2 regions of the Dyadobacter sp. OTU695 genome follow, and region 2 is predicted to be linked to the other one. Evidence: riboswitches for the same ligand, from Rfam matches in the RefSeq annotation. Region 2 holds a riboswitch; the other holds the start of a gene.
What was found. Region 2 has a riboswitch for S-adenosylmethionine ahead of AAHB90_RS05205 (cysteine desulfurase family protein). Riboswitches for the same ligand answer to the same signal wherever they lie in the genome.
Positions count from the first base shown of each region.

Region 1 (14,741 bases), 820 kb from region 2:
CCACGGGCGGGCTGCACGCCTCGGCCCTTTTCAATATTTCCGGGCAGTTCATCATGCTGCGGGAGGATGTTGGGAGACATAATGCACTGGATAAGCTGATTGGTGCCGCATTGCTGACGGATCAACTTCCACTCGATAATCACGTGCTCCTCCTCAGCGGCCGCGCCAGTTTCGAACTCATTCAAAAGGCCGCGATGGCGGGGATCAGGATTGTAGCGGCGATTGGAGCCCCATCGAGCCTGGCCGTGCAGATGGCGGACGAAAGCGGTATTACGCTGATAGGTTTTTTGAAAAAAGACAAATTCAACATTTACACCGGCCACCACCGGATCTTATAACTATGAAAATCCGCATTCACCGGAATTCCGTCCGTTTCAGACTTTCGAAAACCGAAGTCGGCAGGCTGGAAAATGAAGGGTACCTGGAAGAAACAACCGATTTTGGCCCGGCGCAGTTACATTATGCAGTTCAAAAGTCGGCGGTTCATGAGCTACAAGCGCGCTTTGAGCATAATAAAATCATCCTGGAAGTCCCCGAAAAGCTTCTTGCCGGTTGGGCCTCGAACACGACCGTCGGGTTTGAGGGAAATATGTCGCTGAGTAACGGCAGTTCGTTGTTTATGTTGATTGAAAAAGATTTCAAATGCCTGGATAACGTCAACGAAGACCAGTCCGACAATTACGACAATCCCAAAAGCTGTTGAACCATGTCCGAAAACCTACTCCCCGTCCCGGGCGCTGAAAACCCGGAAAAACTGACCGGTTTGAAACAGGGCACCATCAAAAAAGTGGCGGCAGGCATCCCTGCCGTCGTTTCCGCATTAGAAATGACCGTCAGTGAGGCAGGTTTACAGCGTGGGATGAAAGCGCTTTTTAACCTTAACAAAAAAGGCGGCTTCGATTGCCCCAGCTGCGCCTGGCCCGACCCGGACGACGAGCGCTCGGGCATCGCGGAATATTGCGAGAATGGCGCAAGAGCCGTCGCGGAAGAAGCTACGGCAAAGAAACTGACCACCGAATTTTTCTCGGAGCATTCCGTGCAGGAGTTGGGGAAGCTTTCGGACTACGAGATCGGCAGCAAGGGCCGCATCGCCCAGCCGATGTTCCTGCCCGCGGGCGGCACGCATTACCAGCCCATTACCTGGGATGCGGCATTTGAAAAAATAGGGAACGAACTGAACCGCCTTGCATCACCTGACGAAGCCGTGTTTTACACTTCCGGCCGGACCAGCAATGAGGCGGCATTCCTCTACCAGCTTTTTGTGAGAGAATTTGGCACAAATAACCTGCCTGATTGCAGCAATATGTGTCACGAAAGCAGCGGAACGGCATTAGGCGAGTCGCTCGGCATCGGAAAAGGCTCCGTTACTTTGAACGACTTTTACCAGGCCGAGGTAATCATGATCCTCGGACAAAACCCGGGTACCAACCACCCCCGCATGCTCACCGCATTACGGAAAGCGAAAGCCAACGGCGCGACCATCATTTCCATTAATCCCTTACCGGAAACGGGTCTGATGGGCTTCAACAACCCGCAAACTATCTCGGGCGTGCTGGGCATTAACCCGTCGTTGACCGACATTTTCCTTCAAGTGAAGATCAATGGCGATATGGCATTGATCAAAGCCATCGAGCTGCTTTTGCTGGAAGAGGAGGAAAAACGGCCCGGCAGCGTTTTTGACCAGCATTTTATCAACCAAAACACACAAGGATGCGGCGAATTCCTGCAAGACCTGAAACAATATAATGCCGAACAACTCGCTGCGCAGGCGGGTGTACCTTACGCGCAGGTGCAGGAGGTTGCACATGTGCTTGCGGGGAAAAGCAAAATCATTGCCTGCTGGGCAATGGGCCTCACACAGCATAGGAATGCCGTGGCGACCATTAAGGAAGTCGTGAATTTGCTACTGCTTAAAGGGAGTATCGGCAAGCCTGGCGCTGGTACTTGTCCGGTGCGCGGGCACAGCAACGTCCAGGGCGACCGCACAATGGGCATATTCGAGCGCCCGTCCGAAAGGTTCCTCGACTCCATCGAAAAAAACTTCCATTTCGCTCCGCCCCGGGAGCATGGTTATGATGTGGTGGAATGCATTAAAGCCATGCATGAAGGCAAAGCGAAGGTATTTTTTGCTATGGGCGGCAACTTCCTTTCCGCTACGCCCGATACCCGTTTTACGGCGGAAGCACTGCAAAAATGCAAACTCACCGTCCATGTTTCCACCAAACTGAACCGCAGCCACCTCGTGCACGGCGAGGAGGCATTGATATTGCCTTGCCTGGGCCGCAGCGACAAGGATATGCGCAACAATGAAAACCGGTTTGTGTCGTGTGAAAACTCAATGGGGGTGGTCCAACTATCGCGCGGCGTGTTGGAACCCATTTCGGACCAGCTTTCGAGCGAACCGGAAATTGTATGCAGGCTTGCAAAAGCTACATTGGGTGCGCGTAGTAAGGTGAATTGGGACCAATACATTGAAGATTACGACCTCATCCGCACCGATATTGAACGTACGATCCCCGGTTTTGCGGACTATAATGAACGGGTAAGGCAGCCCGGCGGGTTCTACCTGCCCAACTGCAACCGCGCAGGCACCTTTGATACCCCGACACGCAAGGCGCATTTCCACATTGAGGCGCCGCAGATACAGCATTTGAAAGAAGGCGAACTGATGATGATGACCATCCGCAGCCACGACCAGTTTAATACCACCGTTTATGGCCTGAATGATCGTTACCGCGGTATTTACAACGAGCGACGGGTTATTTTAATGAATGCAAAAGACATGAACGACCGCAACCTGAAAAACGGCGATCTCGTGGATTTGCATAACCATTACGGCGGCATAGAACGCGTGGCTCACAAATTCGTGGTGGTGGAGTATCCCATTCCGGAGCAATGCACGGCCACCTATTTCCCCGAAACCAATGTACTGGTGCCCATAACGAGCGTCGCCGAAAAGAGTAACACACCCACTTCTAAAATGGTCATCCTGACCATTACGCCGCATCAGGGATTTTAGGATAACTTAATATTAGCCTAACAGACACGCACCCAAGTTGCCGTAATTTCGCCGCGGGTGCCCTGATGGGGTAAAATGCGCCGAAAAATGTCTTTTAAAAGGAAGTTTAAATTGAATACAATGAAAAAAGGATTTCTAATGCTTGCAATCGGGCTGATGAGCCTGGTGTCGATGGATGGTATGTCTCAAAAGAAAAACAAGGTGATTGCACACCGCGGTGCCTGGAAAAATACCGGCGCAACCGAAAACTCGATCGGCGCCCTGGAACACGCGATCAAGCTCGGCTGCTATGGCAGCGAATTCGACGTGCATATGTCGGCCGACTCGGTTTTGTATGTTTTGCACGACCATTCCATTCAGGGAACGAATATCGAAACGACTAATTCAGCCGAACTTTCAAAGATCAAACTGGCCAACGGCGAGTCGCTGCCGACTTTGGAAGCTTATCTGAAAGCGGGTGCAAAGCAGAAAAAGACCCGTTTGATTTTGGAAATCAAAACTTCTAAAATCGGCAAGGAGCGCTCGCTGGCATTGGCTACCAAATGTGTGGAATTGGTGAAGAAAATGAAGGTGGAGAAAATCACCGACTACATCGCATTTAGCTGGGATGTTTGCTTGAAAGTGAAAGAACTAGCCCCGAAAGCACACGTGGAATACCTGAATGGCGATAAAACGCCTGACGAAATCCAGGCAGCCGGTCTCGACGGCATCGATTATCATTTGAGCGTTTTGAAGAAACATGAGGATTACATTCCTGCCATGCGCCAGAAAAAACTGACTACCAACGTGTGGACAGTCAATGATGAATCAGATTTGAAATATTTCCTCGAAAAGGATGTGGATTACATTACCACCAACGAGCCTGAGCTGTTGCTGAGCCTTTCGAAGTAATTTTTGAAATACATCAAAGCAAGAACTCCCGATCGGTTGCCGGTCGGGAGTTTTACTTTTTATACCAAATAATGCTTTAAGACTCTGGTCCATCACCGGATACGCGCCATCTGTAACTGGCCGTTCGTTTCCTGCCACGCTCTGATCACCTGCGTAAGCTGCTTGTACTCAATCAGGAAGCCGTCGTGACCATATAGCGAATCGATCTCCTGGAATGCGGCATCCGGAATGTGGCGGGCCAGGAACTGCTGCTCGGATAGCGGGAAAAGCAGGTCGGATTTGATACCGAGCACGAGCGTTTTGGCCTTCACAAGTCCCAGCGCATGCACAATACCTCCGCGGTTACGGCCCACATTATGCGAGTCCATGATTTTGGAAAGTGCCCAGTAAGAGAACGCGTTGAAACGTTTCACAAACTTATCGCCCTGGTACTGCTGATACGACGATGCACGGAATTCATCGATCTGATCAGGGTTGTCACGCGCTTGTGTAAAGTTGTAGGTATCGTAGTTACGGTAAGACAGCAAAGCGATCGACCGCGCCGCGCGCATACCCATTGCGCCGGCATCAGGACTCTCTTCGGTAAACGTAGGATCCGCCTCTATCGCCATCCGCTGCGACTCGTTGAATGCAATCCCCCAGGGTGAATGCAATGCATTGGAGGCAATCAGGATCAATTCTTCAAACAAATCGGGCTTTTCCACTGCCCATTCCAGCGCCTGTTGCCCGCCCAGCGACCCGCCAATGCAGATTTTGATCTTGTTGATCGCCAGTTCCTGCCGCAAAAGATCCAACGTCCCGACGACATCCCGAACGGTAAGCGTCGGAAAGTTGCGGTAATAAGGCCGGTTTGTCCTCGGATTGACCGATAGCGGCCCCGTGGACCCGTAGGCGGAGCCAAGCACGTTCACGCAAATGATGAAATGCTGCGCAGGGTTGAAATATTTGTCATCCCCTACCAGGCCGTCCCACCAGTCGGCTGCATTGGAGCTGCCGGTGAGTGCATGGCAGATCCAGACGATATTGGTGTCACTGGCGTTCCTTTCTCCGTAGGTAGTGTATGCCAGCTCAAACCCTGGCAATTCGCCACCCATTTCGAGTGCGTAGGGATATGGGTATTTAAATGTCTTCTGTTCCGCTTGCATAAGAGCCACAGCACGTGGTTAAATTCAACACATGTTAAAATCGACAGCCGAAATACAGATTTTCGGTTGCAGCTGCGAGACTAAAGCCAATCGGCTTACGGAAATTTCTAACTGTAAGAGCACACGAATTGATTTTATATCTCCTAATAACTTAGGTGGGAATTAGCACCTTTCTCCGTAGCGGTAGCAGGTTGCCAGAGGTTCATAGAGCCCATTCTCTCGCCTCTTCTTTATAAATCAACCGCCGTACAGGGAAGCAATTGATTGATGGTGCAATATTAAGTGCGGATGCCTGAAAATACAAATAAATGCAAAAATTCTGTCGGTTGCCCGAGTCCGCTCGCACTGCGGTAGCTTATCTTTGCCCGTCAACCATTTTATATCGAATGAGAATCTTTTTTCACAGTTTATTGCTCGTTTTAGCCACCATACAGGCATTTGGGCAATCCGTTTCACCCTCCCCGGAAAACATCCGCAAACACATTTCCTACCTGGCTTCCGACAAAATGAAAGGTCGGGGCACAGGAAGCAAAGAGAATGAAAAGGCGGCGAAGTATGTGGCGAAACAATTCAAAAAGTACCATCTTCTACCCAAAGGAACCGAGGGTTACTATCAGCCTTTCACCGCGAAGATCAGACGGATAGTTGTCCCCGACAGCATTCGCGAGACGCGGAATGTGATCGGCTTTCTCGACAACGGCGCGCAGTATACCATCGTCATAGGCGCTCATTTTGACCACCTTGGTATAGGCCGGCAGGGAAGTTCCAAAGCCGAAAAGCCCGAGGGGCAGATACACAACGGCGCCGACGACAATGCCTCAGGCGTGGCCGGTTTGCTCGAACTGGCGCGGTATTTTTCGGGAAATGATAAAAAGGAGCCTTACAACTTCCTTTTTATCGCATTCGGAGCGGAAGAATTGGGATTGGTCGGCTCACGCTATTTCGTCAACAATCCTACTTTGCCGTTGGCCGATATCAACTTCATGTCGAACATGGACATGATCGGTCGCTACGACCCCAACCGGGGCGTGGGCATCGGCGGGTACGGCACCAGCCCCGAATGGCCGATCATTTTCAAGGACGTGAAAAGCGATACGAAGTTTTTTACAGACAATGCAGGAAGTGGCGGTTCGGACCATGGTTCATTTTACGCCAAGCAAATACCTGTGCTGTTTTTCCATACGGGCGGACATGATGACTATCACAAGCCGACCGACGATACGGAGAAAATTGATGCGAATGCGGAAGCAGGTATTCTGGGCATTCAGATCAGGCTCATTGAAAATGCCATGTTATTACCAAAACTTAAATTTACGGAAGTCAAATAAGTCACATTCCAGTTAGTAAACCCTTTAAATCAGTTCGTTTTGTACGGTTTTGTTGCTCCTTCATTCACTTACGGCCAACCTCACATCTCTCCCGAAGAGTTGTACGGAACACTATTCCGTGATGTGCAGTGCAGCCGCATTTTCTCCGATTCCAAAACATTCGCCGACGCCATCCCACTGGAAGATCCGGTGCTGATCATCGAACGGTACCACCAGGAGAAAGACGCCCCCGACTTCAACATAGAAACTTTTATCCGGGAGTATTTCAGAATGCCAGGGCATATTGCTTCAGAATTCATTTCCGACAAAAATGAGGCTGTTTCCGAGCACATAGGCAGGCTATGGTCGGTGCTCACGCGCCAGCCCGAGAACCAGGAACGGGGAGGATCGCTCATACCTCTGCCCCATCCCTATGTGGTACCCGGCGGGCGTTTCCGGGAGATTTATTACTGGGATAGCTATTTTACGATGCTGGGACTCAAAGAGTCGGGGCGCGCGGAGCTGATAGAAAACATGCTCAATAATTTCGCCTATCTGGTCGATACGCTGGGTTTCATACCTACTGCCAACAGGACTTACTATCTCAGCCGGTCACAGCCGCCGTTTTTTTCATTGATGGTGAGACTGTTCAGCGAAATGGAAGGCAAAAAGGTTTTGAAAAAATACCTGCCTCAAATGCAAAGGGAATATGATTACTGGATGGATGGCTGCCAGGAGCCTTGCGAACCTTTTACAGCGCACCGCCGCCTGGTGTATTTGCCCGGCGGCGCGCTGTTGAATCGCTACTGGGACGACAAGGCCACGCCACGCCCCGAATCGTACAGCGAAGACATGGAGTTGGCTCATGAGGCCAGCGAAAAACACGGCACCGCACCCGATGAACTTTTCCGCCACATCCGCGCCGCCGCCGAATCGGGCTGGGATTTCAGCAGCCGCTGGTTTGCCGACGAAACCGATTTTACCTCCATCCACACCACCGACATCTTGCCGGTAGATCTGAATTGCCTGCTGTACCATCTGGAAAAAGCCATTGCGGAAGCCTATTTGTTATCTGATAACCGGCGGTTGCATTTGCTTTACGAGGAAAAGGCCAGGCAACGGAATATCGCCATTCAAACCTATTTCTGGGACGAATCGAAACATTATTATATGGATTATGATTTCAGGAAAAGGGATTTTACGAAAGCCATCACCATTGCGGGCGCATTTCCCCTCTTTTTCAGGCTCGCCCCCAAACCCCACTCGCATTATATGCGGGCGTACATCCGCCTGAACTTTCTGAAATCAGGCGGGCTGCTAACCACTATGGTACGCACCGGTCAGCAATGGGACGCACCCAATGGCTGGGCCCCGCTGCAATGGATCGTTTACAAAGGGTTAAGAAATTACAATTTCCACAGGACCGCGAATGAGCTGAGCGACGAATGGCTGGGCTTGATCGAGAAAGAGTTCAGGCATTCGGGAAAGATGCTCGAAAAGTACAACGTGTCCGATACGAACCTGATCGCCGGAGGAGGCGAATACGAAATCCAGGAAGGCTTCGGATGGACGAACGGCGTGTATCTTCGCATGAAAAACAGAAAACGATAGTAAAACTAAGAATCCAATATGTTTTGATTTTTTATCTGTTTCCAATATATTATATTAAAAATTGATAAGAAAAGCACCCCATAGCAGATATTTTTAATACCTTGCCGTTACCAAGCCCATTTGACTTCATGAAACTTCCTATATACCAAATCGATGCTTTTACCGACAAGTTGTTTGGTGGAAACCCTGCGGCGGTAGTTCCTTTGGAACAATGGCTGCCCGAGGAAACGATGCTCGCCATCGCCGCCGAAAACAACCTCGCTGAAACCGCTTTCTACGTCCCGACAGAAAATGGTTTCCATATCCGCTGGTTTACACCGATGGTGGAAGTGGATCTCTGCGGCCACGCAACGCTCGCAGCGGCTTATGTGATCTTCAATATTCAGAATTATGAAGGGCAGTCGATCAGCTTCGAATCCAGAAGCGGTGTACTCAATGTCGACTGCAAGGAAGATTGGCTTACGCTGAACTTTCCCGTCGACCAATACCACATCGCCGTACCACCTCCGGGACTCGTTGAAAGCCTGAAAAACACGACGCTTCTGGAAGTTTACAAGGGTAAGACCGACTACCTGGTTGTACTGGAATCGGAAGAGGAAGTGCAAAATCTCGATCTTGACATTATCATTCTCTCTACCATACCTGCCCGTGGCGTGATCGTCACAGCGGCGGGCAACGATGTGGATTTTGTCTCCCGCTTTTTCGCGCCGCAATCCGGCATCGATGAAGATCCGGTGACGGGCTCCGCGCACACGACACTCATTCCCTACTGGGCCGGGAAACTCTCCAAGACGCAATTGAATGCGCGCCAGCTCTCACGGCGTGGCGGATTCCTGAAATGCGAACTGGATGGCGACCGCGTTTACATCGGCGGGCAGGCGAAGTTGTACCTCAAAGGTGAAATCCTGGTAGACTAGGCATTGTAGAGGCGGGTCCCGGTCAGGTGCCCTTTTTGCCAGCTAATTTTGCACGCTGCCCGGCATAGAGGCCTGCCACCACCAGTACCGTCCCGAAAACGGTATAAATCGTCACGGGCTCACCCATGAGCCACCAGGCAAAGAAAAATCCGAACAGCGGACAGAGAAAGAGCCACAATGACGCCTTTACGGTATCAATCCGGAGCAGGTAAAACCAACAGATCAATCCTACAATCGAAACGGCAAGGCTTAGCCACAGCACCGAACCCCAGAAAACAAGGTCTAGTTTGGTCGTGCTGTAATCCGCAAACAGCCATGTTGCCGGCAGCAGGAAAACACCGCCCAGACAAACCTGCCAACCATTGATAAGCAGATTCGGCAGCTCCCATTTGACTGTCGCATAATAGACACTGGCCGCGGAAACGGTTACCATACTGACAATCAACAGTGTAATACCTCCGATTGTTGTGTAACTATCGGCGAGCAGCGGATAAGTTGCGACGGCCACGCCCCCCATTCCGAGGATTATCCCAGTCCATTCTTCCGCTTTGGGCTTTCTTTTCAACCACCAGGACGACAGCAGTACGATGATCAACGGGTTGGTGGACACCGCCAGACTCCCGATGCCGGCTGCGGTATACTTCATCGCGTACACGTACAGGCCCAGGTAGAGCGTTGTATTCAGGAAACCGAACAGCGCCAGTTGCTGCCATTCCTTTTTCGTTGGTAGCCGATAGGCTTTATCTTTGACGAATACGTACGAAAAAGACAGCAACAAAATACCAGCTATAAAGAACCGAACGTTTGCCAGTATCAAGGGGGCCGTCGATTGCACGCCGAACTTCGTTGCTACGGATGCCGACGACCATAGAATGGAAAAGAGAAGACCGATACCGATGTTTTTCACAAGCAAAAATAATAACAGCCCAAAATTACAAGTTGTACTACTGCTTCCGCCCCCACTTTTTATATTTTTGGGTATGATTAATAAAATAAATGCGCTGCGGGCCGTGCTGATTGTCCTGCTTTGTGCCGCGGCGCTGCGAGTTCATGCCCAGAACCAGTGGACTTATGATTTCAATAACGGCTTCCTGCCTATTGAAAGCGGCGGGCCGGCACTGAAACCCCTCGGGCAATCCGGGCAGATCATCAAGGAACAAATTCCCGGTTCCGATTACCTCTCCCGCTCGATCTATGTTTTTGAGAAAAACAGCGGACTGCAATTCAACAACGCCGAAACGAAGGGTTTTCTGAACAAGTCATTTACTGTCGAGATCTATTTCAAACTCGATGAGCTCGATAGCTGGAAGCGTGTGATCGATTTCAAGAACCGCAAAAGCGACTACGGCACCTACATTTACAATGGCAAGCTCAATTTCTATGATTTCGCCGTGAGTGAAAAAGCCCCCGTACGGGCAAAACAGTATGTGCATTATGTGTATTCGCGCGACCATGAGACGAAAACCATTAAAATGTACATCAACGGGCTTTCCAAAGTGGAGTTTAAAGACCCTGGCACCGAAGGCGTTCTCGACGCCGACCAGGTGCTGAATTTGTTCCAGGACGACCTCATTGCAGGCAACGAATCGAGCTCGGGCACCGTCGCTTTGATACGCATTTACGACCGCGTGATGACGCCAGTTTTTGTGCGCCGGAGCTATCAGACGATCGCTAAGACGTTTAAAGAACCCGTCGCCAAAAAGGAGGAGCCCAGGGAAGAACCGAAACCGATAGAACACAAACCCGAACCGGCCCGGAATAAAAATCTCGCGTTGGTTACAGGGAGGGTTTACGACGGACGCAACCTGCAACCGGTAAATGACGCGGAGGTGCATGTGCGCAAAACGGCCAATGATTCCCTCGTTGCCCATACCAAAACCGTGGACGGCGTTTATAATGTGGAACTACCGCCGCACGAAACTTACCGCATTACAGCTCAGGCAGATGGATTTCAGATGAAGAACGTGGTGGTCCGCACCAATAATCGCTTCGAAGAAATCAAAGCATTGATGAACATGGTCCCTGAAACGCATTCAACGCCGCTTTCAACGCTGTATTTCAATCAGGGTACCGAGGTGCTGGAAGACAGCGCCCTCGCCGATCTGGACTCGATCGTGACCTATTTTCAGAAACGGCAGGATTTGCGGCTGGTATTGAAAGGCCATACCGACAATACCGGAAGCTTTGAGAAAAACCTGGAACTTTCCAACAAACGGGTAGAGACGGTAAAGGCATACCTGATCGGCAAAGGCATTATCGCGGATCGCATTGAGGGATCGGGCTATGGATCGGCACAACCGAAAATAGTCAATCAGACAGAGACGACGAAAAGATCGAACAGGCGCGTGGAAGTATGGGCTGAGCAGATAAAAAGATAAAGCCATCTCATGGAGATGGCTTTATACTGACTATTCCTAAACCCTTAACCTTTTCTTATCTTATATATTTTCTAGCTTTAAAGCTGTCTTTCCTATGCATTTAACGCATCAGAACGCCTGATCGTTTCATTGTATTTGTAAAGTAAGAATAGTACCAATAATACTCCAATTTTTCTTCTTTACAAAATTCGGAGAACTTAACCAATATACGCTGTCAATTATTCTCCAGATCTGACGAAATCTTGCTGTTTCGTCTTTTTTAAACGCTTCCGGCACACTTAATTTGCCGCCTTGCAACCCTGAAATTCCATTATAATACAAAGATAACAGTATTTCAATTCAGCGTCATGGATTTATTCAATTTCACTGGCGCCCTATTGCACTACAAATGTCCACATTAATTTTGAAATTACAAATTGACATAAAATCGCTTATCAAAATTTTATTTGGAATTTTATGGCAATTTCAACACTTTAAAACTTATTTTATACTAACGATCAGCGATTGACTTTTATTTAATTTCAAAATTTAAGCCAAAAACCAAATAAATACAATTCTTGAAATATTTATATTTTCTTTAAAAAGTACAATCATTGGTTATAATTGTTCATTGTCGATTGTATTCCCAAAGTACAAAACGATGTAACCATATCGCCGGCTTTATCCAAAATGATGGGCAGCTCCGCCATTTCCTCATTGGAAAATGGTTTAAGTACGTAATCTACTTGCCTGCCACGCGGAAAATTATTTCCGATTCCGAAACGTAGTTTGGGGTACTCCGTGGTGCCCAGTAATTCCTCAATATTCTTCAGGCCATTGTGCCCGCCATGACTACCTTTGGGCTTGATCCGCAACGTACCGAACGGCAATTGCAGCTCATCCACAATGGTTAACGTGTTTTCGGTCGCCACTTTGTACTGGTCCATGTAATACCGGATCGACTTTCCGCTCAGGTTCATATAGGTGGTAGGCTTTATAAAATAAATGTGCCTGCCCTTATACTTCCACTCGGCCACAAAGGCTAGTTTTTCAAAAGAAAACGTGAAGCCGTGCTGGGCAGCAAGGCGATCGAGCACCATAAAACCGGCGTTGTGTCTGGTAAAAGCATACTCCGGACCGATATTTCCCAGCCCGGCAATCAGATATTTCATTGAATAAAAGTTTTAATTTCGTCTAAGAGCACTTTAATTTAGGCTAAAATTCAGGGAAATTTCATGATACCCCAAAAACGATTAGTACTTAGCAGCCCCCTTCTGGAAATAATGATCAGCCGGCTATGCCAGCAACTGATTGAGAATCACCAGGATTTTTCGAACACGGTCGTCATGGGTTTGCAGCCCAGGGGGATCCACTTTGCCGAACGCATTGTGAAGGAGCTCCGCGAAAAAACCGGACAGAACATTCTGCTGGGGCACCTGGATGCTACGTTCTATCGTGACGATTTCCGTCGCCGCGAGTCCCCGCTCGTGCCGAACAAAACCAATGTACCTTTCCTGATCGAAGGCAAAAAGGTGATCCTGATTGACGACGTGCTGGCCAGCGGACGCATGGTGCGGGCCGCGCTCGACGCTATGACGGCATTCGGCCGCCCGAAAGTAGTGGAATTGCTTGTACTCATCGACCGACGCTATAACCGCGAGCTGCCCATTGACCCGGATTACGTGGGAATGCAGGTCAGCACGGTGGAAACACAACGTGTTCAGGTGGAATGGAAAGAGCAGGGTTTCGACGCCGACCATATCTGGCTCGTCGACTAGCCGTCCGCGACTAGCCAGGTTTATGGTTGCTGCCCGGGCCTGGAAGCTGCTTCTTTGGCCTCTATCTTCCCGATTTCGTCCGTTTTGTAAGTCAGCTTATTGACATAGAACACCTCTCGCCCCTGCGCGATCGACGAGGTGCCGATCCGCTGCATGCCGTAGGCAAGGAAATATTGGCCGTACCAGGGCGACAAGTAGCCATCTTCATTGTTCAGCACCTTTTCCTTCTCGGATTTCGGGTTGATTTTAAACTTCTCCGTTTCAACCACGACTTTATTGCGGCTGATCACCTCGGTGTGGATCTCGCCTTCCTGAGGATAAGCCAGAACAAAATAGTCATCGACAGGAGTTACCTGCACCATTTCCTGCAAGTCGAAGCTCGTAAGATCTTTAATGGTAATGGTGTTATCCCACATAAGTTTGCCGCTGCGGTCGAACCCGCATACAATGGCATGTGTGTAACGGTAGCCTTCGAGTGCGCGCGCTACATACGGGCGGGAGATCCCGCCTGAAATGATCGGACTGGTGGATCGCTGATTGGGATAATACACCTCTGCGACCAGCACAATCTCTTTCTCCGTCTGGATCAGCTGATGCACCAGTAACCGGTATCGGAACCGGTTTTCCTTACCCAGGCTTTTCCGCTTCCCAATTTTTTCGAGCACCCGTGCACGTCGCTTGGGTTTCATATAATTGAAGAAATTCTGCAACTCGGAAAACTCGATAAACTGCGGCTCCTCGGGCGTGTCGTCCGAAATGTGGGTAACATAAAGTCCCTGCGAGTATTGCGTGCAACCCACCGAATAGTTGCCGATCAGGTAAGAATCGTCGGCATTGAGCGGGACGATCTGCCCCGAGATGAAACTGTAACGCGGGTCGCTCAGTGTCGTCTTTTTCAGGAGCTTACCGTCGTAATTGTAAGTTTTTATTTCAAAAACGCAATTTTTTTTACGGTAAGCATAAGTAATCACATTGATGTATCCGTCGATCTCATTAATATCGACATTGTTCAGTTCGGTATTCTTTTCAAATAGCCCTGGCAATACGCGGGTGGTGTGGTCGAAAAACGAGTGTACGATCACGATCGGCCGAGAGCGGTAATAACCGGAAACCAGCGCTTTGCTGCCGATCACCTTGAAATGCTGCACATCGACCCCTGAAAGCAGGTTGCCTTTATAGGTATCGATCGAGCCGTCGTTGAAATTCAGCTGCAGAAACAGAAACTTGTCGGTATCCGGTTCGGCAAACAACCAGTAACCGCTTTCATCGCCCTTGTAAGCCATTACCGGAATGTAGCGGAAGTCGAGCTTGTAGGAAGTCCGCCAAAGTGCTTTCAGCGTCGTATCATATTTTACAAACTCCCATTGCTCGTTACGGTTAGAAAACTCATTGCCCCTGATCACCGATAAAATGCCCCGATCGCCCAGACTGAAAACCTCGAATTGCTCGGAAGAAGATGAGCTGGTGGGGATTTCGAGGCGGTCGGATTGCTGCAACTGCGCCCAGGCACCCCATATCGGCGCAAAGAGCAGTAAGAGCATTAATTTCAACCCGAAATAATTTATGGAACGGTTATGCATAACTTCTTCCTTCTGGGGTGTGACACAGATCAATAATTAGCCTAATTTTGCATCCTGCCAGGCTTTACATTGCTATTAATATTAGAAATAATTTCACTTAAATAAAAACTTGCGGGAATGTATCTTTTAAAACGAG
Region 1 is NZ_JASATN010000001.1:464,503-479,243, reverse strand. It holds gene fdhD (formate dehydrogenase accessory sulfurtransferase FdhD) at 1-338, shown strand, start outside; gene AAHB90_RS02115 (DUF7009 family protein) at 341-703, shown strand; gene AAHB90_RS02110 (FdhF/YdeP family oxidoreductase) at 707-3,019, shown strand; gene AAHB90_RS02105 (glycerophosphodiester phosphodiesterase) at 3,140-3,910, shown strand; gene AAHB90_RS02100 (homoserine O-acetyltransferase family protein) at 4,003-5,055, opposite strand; SAM riboswitch class I at 5,187-5,294, opposite strand; gene AAHB90_RS02095 (M20/M25/M40 family metallo-hydrolase) at 5,442-6,383, shown strand; gene treF (alpha,alpha-trehalase TreF) at 6,423-7,973, shown strand; gene AAHB90_RS02085 (PhzF family phenazine biosynthesis protein) at 8,102-8,890, shown strand; gene AAHB90_RS02080 (DMT family transporter) at 8,913-9,797, opposite strand; gene AAHB90_RS02075 (OmpA family protein) at 9,871-11,268, shown strand; gene pth (aminoacyl-tRNA hydrolase) at 11,859-12,419, opposite strand; gene pyrR (bifunctional pyr operon transcriptional regulator/uracil phosphoribosyltransferase PyrR) at 12,483-13,025, shown strand; gene AAHB90_RS02060 (hypothetical protein) at 13,046-14,566, opposite strand.
Region 1: linked by a shared signal. The riboswitch ahead of AAHB90_RS02100 (homoserine O-acetyltransferase family protein) and the one ahead of AAHB90_RS05205 (cysteine desulfurase family protein) in region 2 are both predicted to bind S-adenosylmethionine.

Region 2 (14,741 bases):
GCCTGCACATATTATCGATATTATGGCTACTTTAGTTGAGCTGGGTAATGCGAAATATCCGGCGACGTATGCGGGTAACACGATTCAGCCGCTGGAAGGAGCCAGTTTGAAACCCGCGTTCACAGGTAAGCCGGTCAACCGCAAGAACCCGATTTTTTGGGAACACGAAGGGAACCGTGCCATCCGCGACGGAAAATGGAAATTGGTAGCCGAAAAAACGGAGAAATGGCAATTATACGACATCGAGAAAGATCGCACGGAACTGCACGATCAGTTCGAAAAGCAACCGGAAATCGCCCAAAAACTTGTTGCCAAATACGAGGAATGGTATAAACGCGTAGGGGCCGAGGACTATGAGAAAACTTTCAAATGGTTTTATGATTACGATAAAGCCAAACAGGAAGCCAATTCCGGAGGCGGGAAGTAGCGATTTCAGGACTCCGTCGGAGCCTCGTTTTTAACGGTTAATTCAAACAAATGAAAATGATAAAAAACCATCGGATTGCTTTCGGGCTATTGTTACTTATTATTCCGGCAATTGTTACAACTGCTTTTGCCCAGAAGAAGAAATACAATGTACTGTTTATTGCGGTCGACGACCTCAACAATGACCTGGGGACTTATGGTAACGCCTTCGTAAAATCTCCAAACATCGACCGGCTGGCCAGGCGGGGTGTGCGGTTCGATAAGGCCTATACCCAATTTCCGCTTTGCAGCCCCAGCCGTTCTTCGCTCCTCACGGGCCAGCGACCCGATGTGACGAAGATCTATGAGTTGCAGACGCATTTCCGCAAAAACCTGCCGGACATCGTTACGTTGCCGCAGCTTTTTAAAAATAACGACTATTACAGCGCGCGGGTAGGCAAAATATACCATTACGGCGTGCCCGGCCAGATCGGTACCGACGGGCTGGACGACCCGGATTCGTGGAACTACCGCGTGAATCCCAAGGGCCGTGACAAAACCGAAGAGCCGTTGATCAAAAACCTCACACCCGACCGTGGGCTCGGAAGCGCACTGGCCTGGCGGGCTACGGAAGGCACGGACGAAGAACAGACCGACGGGATGATCGCCAGCGAAGCCATTAAAATTATGACGGAGAAGAAGAATGAGCCGTTTTTTCTTGCCGTAGGCTTTTTTAGGCCGCATTCACCTTATGTGGCGCCTCAGAAATACTTTGATATGTACCCGGTAGACAAGGTGCCGCTTCCCAAAGAGGTCCCGAACGACCTCGACGACGTTCCCGAAGCTGCATTGTTTACCAAGCCACCGCACTGGGGCCTTGATGAGGCGAAGCGCCGCGAGGCATTGCGGGCCTATTATGCTACTATTACATTTATGGATGCGCAGGTGGGCAGGCTGATCGACGCGGTCGATAAACTGAAACTGGCCGAAAAGACCATTATTGTGCTATGGAGCGATCATGGCTATAACGTCGGCCAGCACGGGCAATGGATGAAACAAAGCCTTTTTGAAAACTCTGCGCGTGTACCGTTGATCATCTCCGTTCCAGGCGGTACAAAAGGAAAGGCATCTGGTCGGACGGTCGAACTCGTGGATATTTATCCGACACTTGCTGAGCTTTGCGGGCTCGATCCGAAGCAGAATTTGCAGGGTAAAAGCCTTATCCCGTTACTCAAAAACCCGGGTGCGGTTTGGAATAAGCCCGCTTATACACAGGTTCGCAGAGGTCAGATCTTTGGCCGCAGCGTGCGTACGGAGCGTTTCCGCTATACCGAATGGGACGGTGGCAAGGCAGGCGTGGAGCTTTATGATCATCAAAAAGATCCTGGCGAGTTTACGAACCTGGCGAAGGATAATAGTTTCGTGATCACGGTAAATGAGCTGGCTGTATTGTTGAGAAAAGGCTATCCGGAAGCGGAGCAGCAGGCTGGAAAGTGATGCTGAGATATGCGAATGCTCACGATCGCCCTCGCCCTTGTATATGGGTTGCCGCCGCTCCTGTTAATCTACTTCATAAAGTTCGGGCAGTCTTCGCTGAACTCCATTGTACCCCTCGTATTCATATTCTTCGAAATCATTGATCTTGTGATCGTCCAGGTCTTCAATGTTGTTGAATACCCTTACACGATCGATGAAGGCTCGTTCTTCCTGTGAAAGGCATTCAAAAAGAATGTCGATAATCAAATCCATCTTCTCGTATCTATCCATTTTGACGAGTGATGGTGCGCTTAGTCCAAGGGTATATTTATCCTTTTTCAAACCATGATATGCGGATGCCAGGCCAATGGCATCTACCACCAGGCCTTCTTTTCGTTTCTCATGAAAGACATCTTTCAACCGTTTTACCAATGCTGACTTATCCATTGCATTACTTTTTTAACAGAACTGATAAATTGCCTGACCAAATGTTGACGGCATGACCAAACCTCAATAAATTTACGGATTATCGTCGAAAACTGAATGTTCGCAAACTACATTCTCTTAGTAAGAATAGAAAGGATTCAGAAAATAGGATAATCAACCGGCACGCCAAAATGTCCGAATGGCTCTACCCATCTCACTAAATTTTTCCAACTCTTTTTTTGTCACCTCTTGCATTCTTAAAACCTTTTATTGATCTTTGTCTATCGAATTTATAGATTTATCGAGAACGAAGGGAGAGGTTAGGCTCTGTGATCTTCTGGCAACCTGTGACTCGTCAAGGTGCCCCAACCTAATTCTGTTGATAAATCTGAGAATCCAACCACAGTGAAGAATCTGGTAATGCGTAGTAGTACAGGCTGTTGTAAGCTGTGGGATTGCTGTGCGTTGCTGCCGACAAACTTTGATCAACAACAAACAAGAGGCAAATGGAAATTTATCTGGATAATGCGGCCACGACCGCGCTAGACCCGGAAGTGATTGAGGCGATCCTGCCATTTCTTACCACACATTATGCCAATCCTTCGTCGGCTCACGGCGCGGGCCGGCGAGTGAAAGAGACCGTAGATCGGGCGCGCCACACGGTCGCGCAGCTGCTGGGCGCTTCACCGGACGAGATTTACTTTACAGCCGGTGCGACCGAGGGTATTAACCTCGCATTGTCGGGCGCGATTCAGGCTTATGACCTTAACCACGTCATTACAAGCCGTATCGAGCACAAAGCGGTTTTGCAAACGCTGAGGCGCCACGAAAGAGACGGTGATACCGAAACCAGTTTCGTGAAACTCGATGAGCGGGGCAATGTAGACCTGTACCACCTCGAAAATCTCCTGCGGGCTAACCCGCGCACGCTCATCGCGCTCATGCATGGGAACAACGAGATCGGCAATGTGACGGATATTCAGGCGATCGGTGTGCTGGCGAGGCGGTACAATGCCGTATTTTTTACCGACACAACCCAGACGATGGGCAAGGTACGATTCGATTTAGAGGAAGCGGATATCGATTTCCTGGTAGGCTCGGCCCACAAGTTTCATGGTCCGAAAGGTGTCGGATTTGTCTATATCAATAAAAAGCACCAGCTGAAACCGCTGATCTACGGTGGGGGGCAGGAGCGTGGCCAGCGTGGAGGGACCGAGAATGTCGTCGGAATTGTGGGACTGGCGAAGGCGCTGGAAGTGTCTTACCGCAACCTGGAAACAAACCAGAATAAGATCAGCAAGCTGAAACAATATCTGGTATCGAAGCTGGCGATCAGCGGGATCGGGGGGATTTGTTATAATGGCGAGAGTAAATCCTCTGAAAACAGCGTCGCTAACGTGCTCAGTGTCTCGTTTCCCTGTTTGAGCACGGGTAGCATTGTTACGAAGCTGGATCAGGTGGGAATCGCAGGTTCCGGCGGCAGTGCCTGCTCGGGCGGGGCCGCATCGCATGTAATTCAGGCGCTGGCGACCGAGCCCGACAAGGAGAATGTGCGGTTCTCGTTCAGCAAATTCAACACTTTCGAAGAGCTGGACCACGTCGTGGATGCCATTGTGGGGATTTACGAATCCGATCCGGCCGTTGCTACCGGCAAGGCCTGGAAAAAGATAGCAAGTTGGGCATAAACTGGCGGAAAGCGGCGTCAGGGTATTGCATTCCGGATAGTTATATTACATTTGTATATTAAATCTATAAAATAAGTAGAGTAAATTTTCAATTCACATCATGAGAAGAAATTTAGTGTTGATTTTCCTCCTGTTCAGTGTCGCCTGGCTACAACCGGCCCAGGCACAGACGATCCAGGTTACCGGTAAGGTGACCTCCACAAAAGGCGAAACGCTGCCCGGCGTCACAGTCCTTATCAAAGGTACTTCCAAGGGTACATCCACCAGCGGCGATGGCAATTACACAATCGAGGCCGACGCCGGTTCGATATTGAAATTTTCGTTTATCGGTTTAAAATCCACTGAATTAGCTGTCCCGCGCGATGGCAAACTCGATGTGCAGCTGGAAAGCGACGAAACTATTTTGCAGGAGGTAGTGGTGACTGCGCTCGGCATTGCCAAAGAGAAGAAATCGCTCGGCTATGCGGTGCAGGAATTGCAGACCAAAGACGTAGCCGAGGCGCGGGAGGGTAACCTGGTGAATGCATTGTCGGGTAAGATCGCCGGCGTGAACATTACCAACAGCCAGGGCGGAATGGGTTCGTCGCGCATCGTGATCCGGGGGGAAACGTCCATTGCAGGCAATAACCAGCCACTCTTCGTCGTGGACGGTATCCCGGTCGATAACTCGCAGCTGGGCGCCGGAGCCAACGGCTCGCGTGATTTTGCGAATGCGATTGCGGACATTAATCCGAACGACATCGAGTCGATCAGCGTGCTGAAAGGCCCTAATGCGGCTGCATTGTACGGCTCACGCGCTTCCAATGGCGTGATTCTCATTAAAACCAAAAGCGGTAAAGGCGCACAGCGCGGCCTGGGCGTGAATCTGAACTTTGGTTATTCCTCTGAAAAACTGCTGGTATTGCCTGAATATCAGAATGTGTTTGGTCAGGGAACAGGCGGGGCATTCTCTTATGTCAATGGAAAAGGCGGGGGGATCAATGACGCTACCGACGAAAGCTGGGGACCGAGAATGGACGGCAGACTGATCCCGCAGTTCTTCTCAAATGGCGAGGCGGTTCCGTTTGTGCCGCATCCCGATAATGTGAAAAACTTCTTCGTGACCGGCCATACGCGCACGACAGGCGTGTCGGTTGCCGGTTCGAACGATAAGCTCGATTACCGTTTTTCATTCAATAACAGCAAGCAAACAGGGGTGATCCCGAATACGGATATTTCCAAAAATTCATTCGGCGTGAATTCAACATACCGTTTGAACGACAAGCTGACGCTATCGACGAGTGCGAATTTTGCCAGAAGCAGCTCGGATAACCTGCCCGGCACGTCCGGCCGCGGAAGCAGCGTAATGCTTCAATTCCTATGGTTTGGACGTCAGGTCGATACCGAATTATTGAAGGATTACAATAAAGGCGGGTTCGATTATAACTGGAACCACAGCTATTACAGCAACCCCTATCTGTTGCAATACGAAAACACCGCCCAGCAGCGCCGTGACCGCTTTTTCGGCAACGTGAATTTGTCTTATAAAATCACCGACTGGCTCACGGCCAATGTCCGCACCGGTAACGACTATTATAATGACAAGCGCAAGTTCAAGGTCGCTTACGGTACCAACGGAACACCGTACGGCTCCTACACGGAAGACAGCTACGTCGTAAACGAGAACAATACCGATTTTAACTTCAATTTCCACAAGAATGTAAGCCCCGATTTCGAGCTCGACTGGCTTGTGGGCGGTAACCTCCGCAGCAACTTCAACGAACAGAACTACCAGCAGGCGCCGCGCCTCGCAGTAGCCAATTTGTACACGCTCAATAACTCCCGTGACCCGCTGGTTTCGTACAATGTGCTACGTAAGCAAAAGGTTTACAGCGCGTTCAGTTCCGCGCAGCTGGGTTTTCGCAACTATGCGTTTTTGAACCTTACTGCGCGTAACGATTGGTCGTCGACATTGCCCACCGGCAACAATTCGTACTTCTACCCATCGGTGAATGCCAGTCTTGTGCTGACGGATGCATTCGATATCAAAAGCAACGTGCTGACTTACGCCAAACTTCGTGGTGGCTGGGCCGAGGTGGGTAAAGACACCGATCCTTACCAGCTGGTGAATACCTATCCGTTCAACCAGCCGTTCGGCAGCGCACCGCTCCTGACGGTTTCGGACGTGTTGTTAAGTGAAAACCTGAAACCGGAAATCACCCAATCGACCGAGATTGGCGCGGATGTGGCACTGTTCCGTAACCGGGTGCGATTGGATGTAAGTTATTATAATACCGATAGCTACAATCAGATACTGCGCGCTGATGTGAGCCCTTCCACGGGTTACAAGCAAAAGCTTTTGAATGCGGGCCATATTAATAACCGCGGCATTGAAGCCATGCTGAATGTGAAGCCGATCGAAACCGCATCGGGCTTTAAATGGGATATCGGGATCAACTTTTCGAGAAACCGCAGCAAAGTAGTGGAGCTCGACGATGAAGGTTTCCTGAACGATTACAAACTCGGTACCAACGGCGTGACCGTCTACGCGAGCAAAGGGCTTGGTTACGGCGCTATTTTCGGATCGGCATTTGCCCGCAACGAAGCGGGGGAGCAGATTATCGGTGCAAATGGATTGCCCACCAAGAACCCGAGCTTACAGGTACTGGGCCATTACACGCCGAAATGGATGGGCGGTATCAGCAACTCATTCTCTTTTAAAGGGTTCAATCTTAGCGTGCTTATCGATACCAAACAGGGCGGTTCTATTTACTCGGCTACCAATGCAACCGGCCGCTACACCGGCGTGCTGAAATCGACTTTGCAGGGCCGCGATGCCGATCATGGGGGGTTAACCTACTATTATCCGGGTAACAATAAGGCCGGCGTGGCCGTGCAAGTTGCGAATGCCGCTGCTGCTCCCACTGGCGCGGTCGTGTACGACGACGGTATCATTGCCCGGGGAGTAACCACCGACGGAAAGCCTAACACGGTCATCGTGCCGGCGGAACGCTACTACAAAGGCGTGTACAGCAACAGCGCGGGTATCAACGAAGCGAGTGTGTTCGACGCATCTTTCATCAAATTGCGTGAGGTGAAGCTGGGTTACACTGTCCCGCAGGCGTTTATTTCAAAATTCAAACTGCAAAGCCTCGTGTTCTCGCTGTACGGGCGCAACCTGGCTTTCCTGCAAAAGAAAGCGGACAATATCGATCCTGAAACAGCATTCAATACCGGCAATACCGGCCAGGGACTCGAATCGTTGCAATTGCCGACGACGGCTTCTTACGGTTTCAACATTTCATTAGGCTTCTAAATTGACCCATATTCATGTTTACCAATCATATTACCAAAGGATTTGTGATCGCTGTAGCCGGTCTGCTCTTTACCGCTTGCCAGGATCAACTGGAAGAAACAAACACGAACCCGAACGAGGCGATCAAGGCGCAGCCCGAGTACTTGCTTGCAAATGCGATCAAATCGAATGCGGACCTGATACTCGGCTCGGATGCCTCGATGGAAACCAGTACGCTGTTTATCCAGCATTGGGCCAAAATTCAATACACCGACCCCGACAAGTATACCGTAAGTATCGCCAACGTGCAGAACGTCTGGACGAATCTCTATTCGCAGGGGCTGACCGACTTTGCGACCATTATCAAAATCGGGGAGGAGACCGGCAATACCAATTATCAAGCCGTAGGGCTCATCCTGAAATCATGGTCGTTTCAACTGCTGACCGACCTGTACGGTAACATTCCTTACAGCCAGGCGCTGAAACTGGAAGAGACGTTGGCGCCGAAGTATGATTCGCAAAAGGACGTTTATCTTGGACTTCTGAATGACCTGAAAAAAGCGACCGACCTGATCAATGTCAGCGGTGCACCGATTGGCGGTGACCTGGTTTACAACGGGAACCTCACGAAATGGAAGAAGTTTGCCAACTCCCTGCGCCTCCGGATCGCCCTGCGCATTGCCGATAAGGAACCGGACGCGGCCAAAGCGGTGGTAGCGGAGCTGGCCAGGGACAAAACAGCCCTGATCGCTTCGAATGACGAGATCGCCCAGCTCATTTACCTTGCATCGCCGAACCAGAACCCCGTTTCCCGCGACCGTGAAACCCGGGACGACTACCGGGTCAGTAAATCGATTATCGATAAATTACAGGAACTGAAAGATCCGCGTCTGGCGGTTTTCGCCAACAAAACGGTCGATGCGACACCGACGGGCTATATTGGTGTCACAAATGGCCTGCCAGCCGATTCGGCCGCGAAGCTCGGTTTTACCAAAACTTCGAAATTGGGTGATTACTTTACCGCACCGGCATCTCCGGCGGTTTTTGTGAGCTACGCGGAGGTTTTGTTCAACCTCGCAGAAGCTGCCCAGCGCGGTTTCATTTCCGAAAATGCGGCTGACCTGTACAAAGCGGCAGTGACGGCCTCGTTGCAGCAGTTTAAAGTAGGTAATGCGGAAATCGCAGCCTACCTCGCGCGGCCGTTGGTAGCTTATCAAGCAGCAAACTATAAAAAATCCATCGGAGAACAGAAATGGCTGGCATTGTTCAGCCAGGGACTGGAAGCGTTTGCTGAATGGCGCAGGCTCGACTATCCGCAGCTGAAACCGGCCTATGCGGGCGTTTTGAACGGGAAATTGCCTGTGCGCCTCACATACCCGACAGGCGAGCAGGCGCTGAACGCGGCCAACTATAAAGCAGCCGTGGCCGCCCAGGGCGAGGACCGCCTGACGACGAAGTTATGGTTCGACGCATTCTAATTTTAACAAAATTTAATGTGGCCTGCTGGCACTTAACGGAGCTGTAAGGCGTAATGGTAATAGGGCAGCCGGCCACCGGCTGTCAAAACGAACATTCTCAACAAACCAGATAAACATCAAAACCAATGAGCAAAACGTTTTTTCTCCGGATCATCTACCGGAATGCCGGGAACCTGCACAAGATTACTTCCAGTGTGGAGTCTGTAAACGGGGCGAAGATCAGGCATCTGAATTTTATCAGTAAAGGCAAGAGTTTCGTAGGCGTGATCGCGTTCGAGGCGTCCCAACTGATCGACTTCGAGAAAATCATGACGCTGATCCGCCGCAACCGCGACATTTCGGAAGTTGAACGGATTATGGATAGCTCATTGTGCTGTTGATCGTAATCAGAAATGCAAAAGACCAGGGACGGTAAACATCCCTGGTCTTTTGCTTGAAAAGTATATATCTAGTAAGTGGCGGCTACCTGTTTGGGTTTTCTGTATTTATGTAGGTTAATCAAAAGAACACTTCCTAAAATCACGATCAGGCCTGAAATCTGTAAAAGGGTAATCGATTCATGGGCGAAGAAAATGCCCAATAATACGGCTACGACGGGGTTCACATACGCATAAGTGCTCACCTTGGTCGCGGGTTGTACTTTCAAAAGCCAGACGTAAGCGCTGAAACCGGCGATCGAACCGATGAGGATCAGGTAAATCGTTGCGAGCCAGGCATTCAGCGGAATTGCCGCGATGTCAATGGAAGCCCATTCGCCCGATATGAATGTGCCGGGGATAAATGCAATTCCCGCTGCCAGCATTTGCCAGGTCGAGTTGACGGTGGCCGAATTTGAAACCGAATTGTATTTGGAATACAAAGAACCACCTGCCCAGGCCATTGAACTCAACACTACGAGCACCATCGCGAAGAGATCGCGGCTGCTGTTCAGGGAGGACATGGTGGCCATGATTTTTTCGTAAAACAGCAAAATGACGCCTGCAAAACCGACTACCAGTCCGACGATGGTCGACTTGTTGCTTAAATTCTCAGCCCATTTCGGTTTATCCAGCAATACAAACCAAAGTGGTGCGGACGACACCATAATCGCTACCATTGCGCTGGGCAGGAACTGTTCTACCCAGATAATCACCCCGTTAGCGACAAACAGCAATAGCAGACCCGTTACAATGGCGGGCTTCATGACTTTCCAGGAAAATACCTCTTCCCCTTGCATCAGGCTCCAGCCGAGCATCAGCAAGCCGGCGATGATGAAGCGGAAGGCTCCCAAAAAGAACGGTGGAAATCCTTCCAATGCCCTCTGGATGAAGAAATAGGTGGATCCCCAAACGATGTAAACGGTGGCGAAAGCCAATACCACCATTAAAGTTGACGGAGTTTTTGTTGACGTTTGCATGGCGATTTCATTTTTCTGGTATAACTAATTGTTGCTCTTCCTTGACCGTTTCGAGGACGATCGTAGTGCGTGTGGACGTGATATTCTGTATTTTACTGAACTTGTTCCGCATGAGGTCCATGAGCGACGCCGAGTCGGCCGTGCGGACTTTAACCATATAGCAATCCTCACCTGCAATGTGGTGAACCTCCTGCACTTCCGGTATTTTGGCGAGCTCTTTGGCTGTATTATTGCTGCCCATACCCTCCGACGATTTCATGGCGATGAATGCCAGCAATGTCTGTCCCAAAGCCACCGGGTTGATCCGCGTCGTGTATTTGACGATCACCTGCTTTTGTTCCAGCTTCTTGACCCGTTCGAGCACTGCCGAGGGGGCCATTTCCAGCTCACGCGCGAGATCGGCATTCGTCATGCGCGCATTCTCCTGCATGAGGCGGAGAATGCTGAGATCGGTTTTATCGAGAACTATTTCTGTTCCGTTCATTATTCTGTGAGATTAGGGTCAGTTAGAATTATATTCAAAAATTTGACTTATATTTTGAATATAGTTCAGTTATTACAATGGCTGCTTTGTAAAAGTTCGTCATAAGTTTAAAAATTTCGAATTTTCTTCGAATTATTTGCGAAATAGGTGACGATCATGCGGAATGCTGTTTTTGTCCGTCGTTGCCTGATAATAAATCCTGAACCTACACACGCATGAAAAGACTAATAATGAGCCTGTTAGGTGTTTTCTTGTGCGCCGCCGTAGTGATGGCGCAAATCGATCAAAAAGCGACGCCGGAAACGGCCGCGCTGTATCGCAATCTCAAAAGGCTTTCTGAACAGTACATTCTTTTCGGCCATCAGCATGCTACCGAGTACGGGCACGGCTGGTCGGGTGACGCGGAGCGGTCGGACGTGAAGTCGGTGACGGGCTCGCATCCGGCGGTGATCGGTATCGATTTTATGGGACTCTCGGGGCGCCCTGCCGACGAAGTCGCAAAAACAGCCGAGGCATTGCGGAAGAACGTGATCGCTACCTACAATCGCGGTGGCATTACCACGGTGGCCTGGCATTTTTCCAATCCGGCGTCGGAGGGTGGTTTTTATTGGAAGGATGATGTTTCAAAGCCCGCCATGGCGCTGATTAAGCCAGGCGGCTCACATCACGAGCAATACAAGCTGATACTGAAAACGATCGCCGATTTTGCGCATTCGGTCAAAGGCAAAGATGGCACGCTGGCGCCGATGATCTTCCGGCCATTCCATGAATTCGACGGCGATTGGTTCTGGTGGGGCAAAGGCCATACCTCGCGCGAGGATTTTATCGCCGTCTGGCGCTTCACGGTTTCCTATCTCCGTGATCAGTTAGGTGTTCATAACTTTCTTTACGCATTCTCCCCCGATAATAAATTCACTTCCGAATATGAATTCCTGGAACGCTACCCCGGCAACGATTGGGTGGACATGGTAGGAATGGACAACTACGGCGACTTCGGCCGCGATGGCAAATACAACCTGCAAGCCGGTTTGAAAAAGCTGGAAATTGTTTCGGAGTACGCGCAAAAGGCGGGAAAACTGGCCGCATTCACGGAAACCGGCTCGAAAGCATTCCCAACCCGACATGGTGGACGGAAACACTTCTTAAAACATTAAAGGCCAGGAAACTGCAATTGGCATATGTACTGGTCTGGCGCAACGACACCAAAAGTCCCACGCATTACTACGCGCCATTTCCCGGCCAGATCAGCGAGGCCGATTTTGTGAAGTTTTACCACGATCCTTACACTTTGTTTGAGAAGGATTTGAAAGAGGTGTATAAATAAATGCGCCGTTTAATGAATGGGCTGAGCGGGCTTGCGCGTTGAGCTGTTATCGTGCGGTTATATTGTGGCCTGCGAATCAGGATTTGTATAAAATTGCGAAAAAAAACATGATGACTTTCACTCACAAGCTTACCAACACTAAAAACCTTTTCTCATTGACCGCCCTGCTATTGATCTTCATTGCGGTTTCCTGTGCCCCGAAATATAATCCAACGCCTGCGCCGGACAGGCTACTCCCTGAAATAAAGACGGTAGCAGCCACTTTTGGACAGTCGGGCAACGTGGTAGAAAATTTTTACCTTGATTTTGTAAGTCTGGGAAATGTGCCGATCGAGGAGTACGGCATCGTTTATGCGTTTTTGCCCGATACCACGGCAGTGAACCTCGTGATCGGTGGATCTTATCCCACTGCAAAATTCAAAAACGCGCCGAGGATCGGAGCGAACAAGGAAACTTTCAAAATTGTATTCCCTACCGGCATGCATGCATTATCCTACCGGGCCTACGCAAAAGTGGTTGGCGGCGAAGTGCGTTACGCTTCTAACCAGCTAAACAAAACTTACTAATGCTCCATTAGCCGTTTGATAAACATGCGATTGCCGCTTGGTGGATGGGCCGGGAAAGCGGTGATAGACGATACTATAATTGTGAAAAAACAACGCGATTATGGTTATCAATCAAAAACACATCAACTACAAACGCCGGTTTTCATGGTTGGCTATTCTATTAGCCTATATAATCATGCTCTCGTGCACCAATCATTCGCATAAGAACGATGTCAGGCCACAAGAGAAAATCTTCCCGGAAATCCATACCGGCCCTGCCACCTTTCACCCGCTTGGCGGCGTGATCGAGACTTTCGAAGTCCATTTCGATAAGCTGGGCAACATACCCGTCGAGGAGTATGGCGTAGTGTATGCATTTCTTCCCGAAACCACATCGGTGGACCTGAAAGTCGATGGTCCTTATCCAGTTGCAAGGTTCAAAGAAACTGCCAAAACCGGCTCCAATACCGAAAGTTTTAAAATCGGCTTTCCCACCGGTATGCACGCATTGACGTACCGTGCCTACGTGAAATTGAAAGGTGGCGAAGTGCGGTATGCCGAGAACAGTTTCAATAAAACCTATTAATCCTGCGCCACCCGCTCCTGAAACTTCCTGCTGACCAGATGGTAATTAAACAGTTCCACCAGATCGATCAGCACAGTGTTCGGATCGTTGGCGTTGAGGTAGGTGCGTACTTTCCGGATAAAATCATACAGCGGCTCGTAATATTTGTGGCCTGTTTCTTCCTGGAAATCCTGGATCGTAAATGCATTACCCTTTTTGAGGATCATATATACGGCGATAAAAAAGTAGGAGATTGGAAGCTTGCTGCCTTCCAGCACAGTGCCGCTTTGTAAAGTGGTGCGGAACCTGCATTGCTTGCATTGAAACTGTTGCTTCGGCGCGAGCCAGTAATGATGGGTACCGCCGCATTTCTTGCAGATGATCCCACGCCTTAACCTGAAATCCTTGAATGCCTCCGTGGCGATGGTTTCGTTCTTGTAAATATCGATCAGATTGCCCGCTTGCATAATGAAATGATAGATTGAGATATCCAAAGCTAAGAAAAAAGACAATATAATATTAAGTCTATCGAATTTATATAGAATATTTTTAGTGGTACGCTCCCGAATCGGTCAATCCACAAATTCTATTAAAACGATAGGGGAGTGAGCCAAATTTTAATCGGTGTGAATGCTTTATTGGCGAATTTTATTTCTGGCAATTGATAAATGAAAACACTATATTGGTACAATCTACGGGCGCTTGCTGATCTGGGAAATAGGCTTTTTGCGGGCCGGTGGCAGGCTCTGTGGTTCTTTAAAGGCCTGATTTATAGTTCACGTATGTTTGTGATCGTTAATCCGGTCGCGTCCCGGAAATGCCTTACGACGCAATGCAGCTCGTTTCTCATTAATAATCAGATACAGAATGGCCAAGTTAAACCAAAATCAAACTGCGCTCGGTGACGTGGCAGCACGGCAGTTGGCGATCGCAACCCGTACGGTGCCTCAATTCGAGGCGATCACGCCGCGCTGGCTGACACATTTGCTGAACTGGATTCCCGTGGAATCCGGCGTATACCGCCTGAACAAGGTGAAAGAAGGAAGTACCGCAGAAGTAGATTGTTCCCGTCGCGACGAGCGCGAGCTGCCCCATACTTTCATTGATTACGTTGAAAATCCACGCGAATACAACCTCACGGCCGTCAATACGGTGCTCGACGTGCATACCCGCGTTTCGGATTTGTACAGTAAGCCTTATAATCAGATCAGTGAGCAGTTACGCCTGACGATTGAGAGTATCAAGGAGCGCCAGGAAAGCGAACTGATCAATAACCAGGAATACGGCCTGCTTTCCAGCATTGCTGATAAACAGAAGATTTCCACCCGCCTTGGCCCGCCTACGCCGGATGACCTTGACGAGCTCCTGACCAAAGTCTGGAAAGAACCCGGGTTCTTCCTGTTACATCCAAAAGCCATCGCTGCATTCGGCCGCGAGTGTACGCGCAAGGGCGTTCCACCTCCGACGATCTCGCTTTTCGGTTCCCAATTCATTACATGGCGAGGCATTCCACTGATTCCCTCCGATAAAGTGCCCATTGAAGACGGCAAAACCAAAATCCTCTTGCTCCGTACAGGTGAAAGCCGCCAGGGTGTAGTAGGGTTGTACCAGCCGGGCTTACCGGGTGAGCAATCCCCGGGGCTTTCTGTCCGCTTTATGGGCATCAACGATAAGGCGATTGCC
Region 2 is NZ_JASATN010000001.1:1,280,714-1,295,454, forward strand. It holds gene AAHB90_RS05190 (arylsulfatase) at 1-427, shown strand, start outside; gene AAHB90_RS05195 (sulfatase) at 484-1,902, shown strand; gene AAHB90_RS05200 (hypothetical protein) at 1,966-2,328, opposite strand; SAM riboswitch class I at 2,603-2,696, shown strand; gene AAHB90_RS05205 (cysteine desulfurase family protein) at 2,814-3,992, shown strand; gene AAHB90_RS05210 (SusC/RagA family TonB-linked outer membrane protein) at 4,093-7,287, shown strand; gene AAHB90_RS05215 (SusD/RagB family nutrient-binding outer membrane lipoprotein) at 7,302-8,744, shown strand; gene AAHB90_RS05220 (hypothetical protein) at 8,870-9,124, shown strand; gene AAHB90_RS05225 (EamA family transporter) at 9,193-10,140, opposite strand; gene AAHB90_RS05230 (Lrp/AsnC family transcriptional regulator) at 10,148-10,624, opposite strand; gene AAHB90_RS05235 (glycoside hydrolase family 26 protein) at 10,840-11,778, shown strand; gene AAHB90_RS05240 (hypothetical protein) at 11,796-11,948, shown strand; gene AAHB90_RS05245 (hypothetical protein) at 12,056-12,514, shown strand; gene AAHB90_RS05250 (hypothetical protein) at 12,615-13,079, shown strand; gene AAHB90_RS05255 (IS1595 family transposase) at 13,076-13,525, opposite strand; gene AAHB90_RS05260 (family 2A encapsulin nanocompartment shell protein) at 13,926-14,741, shown strand, end outside.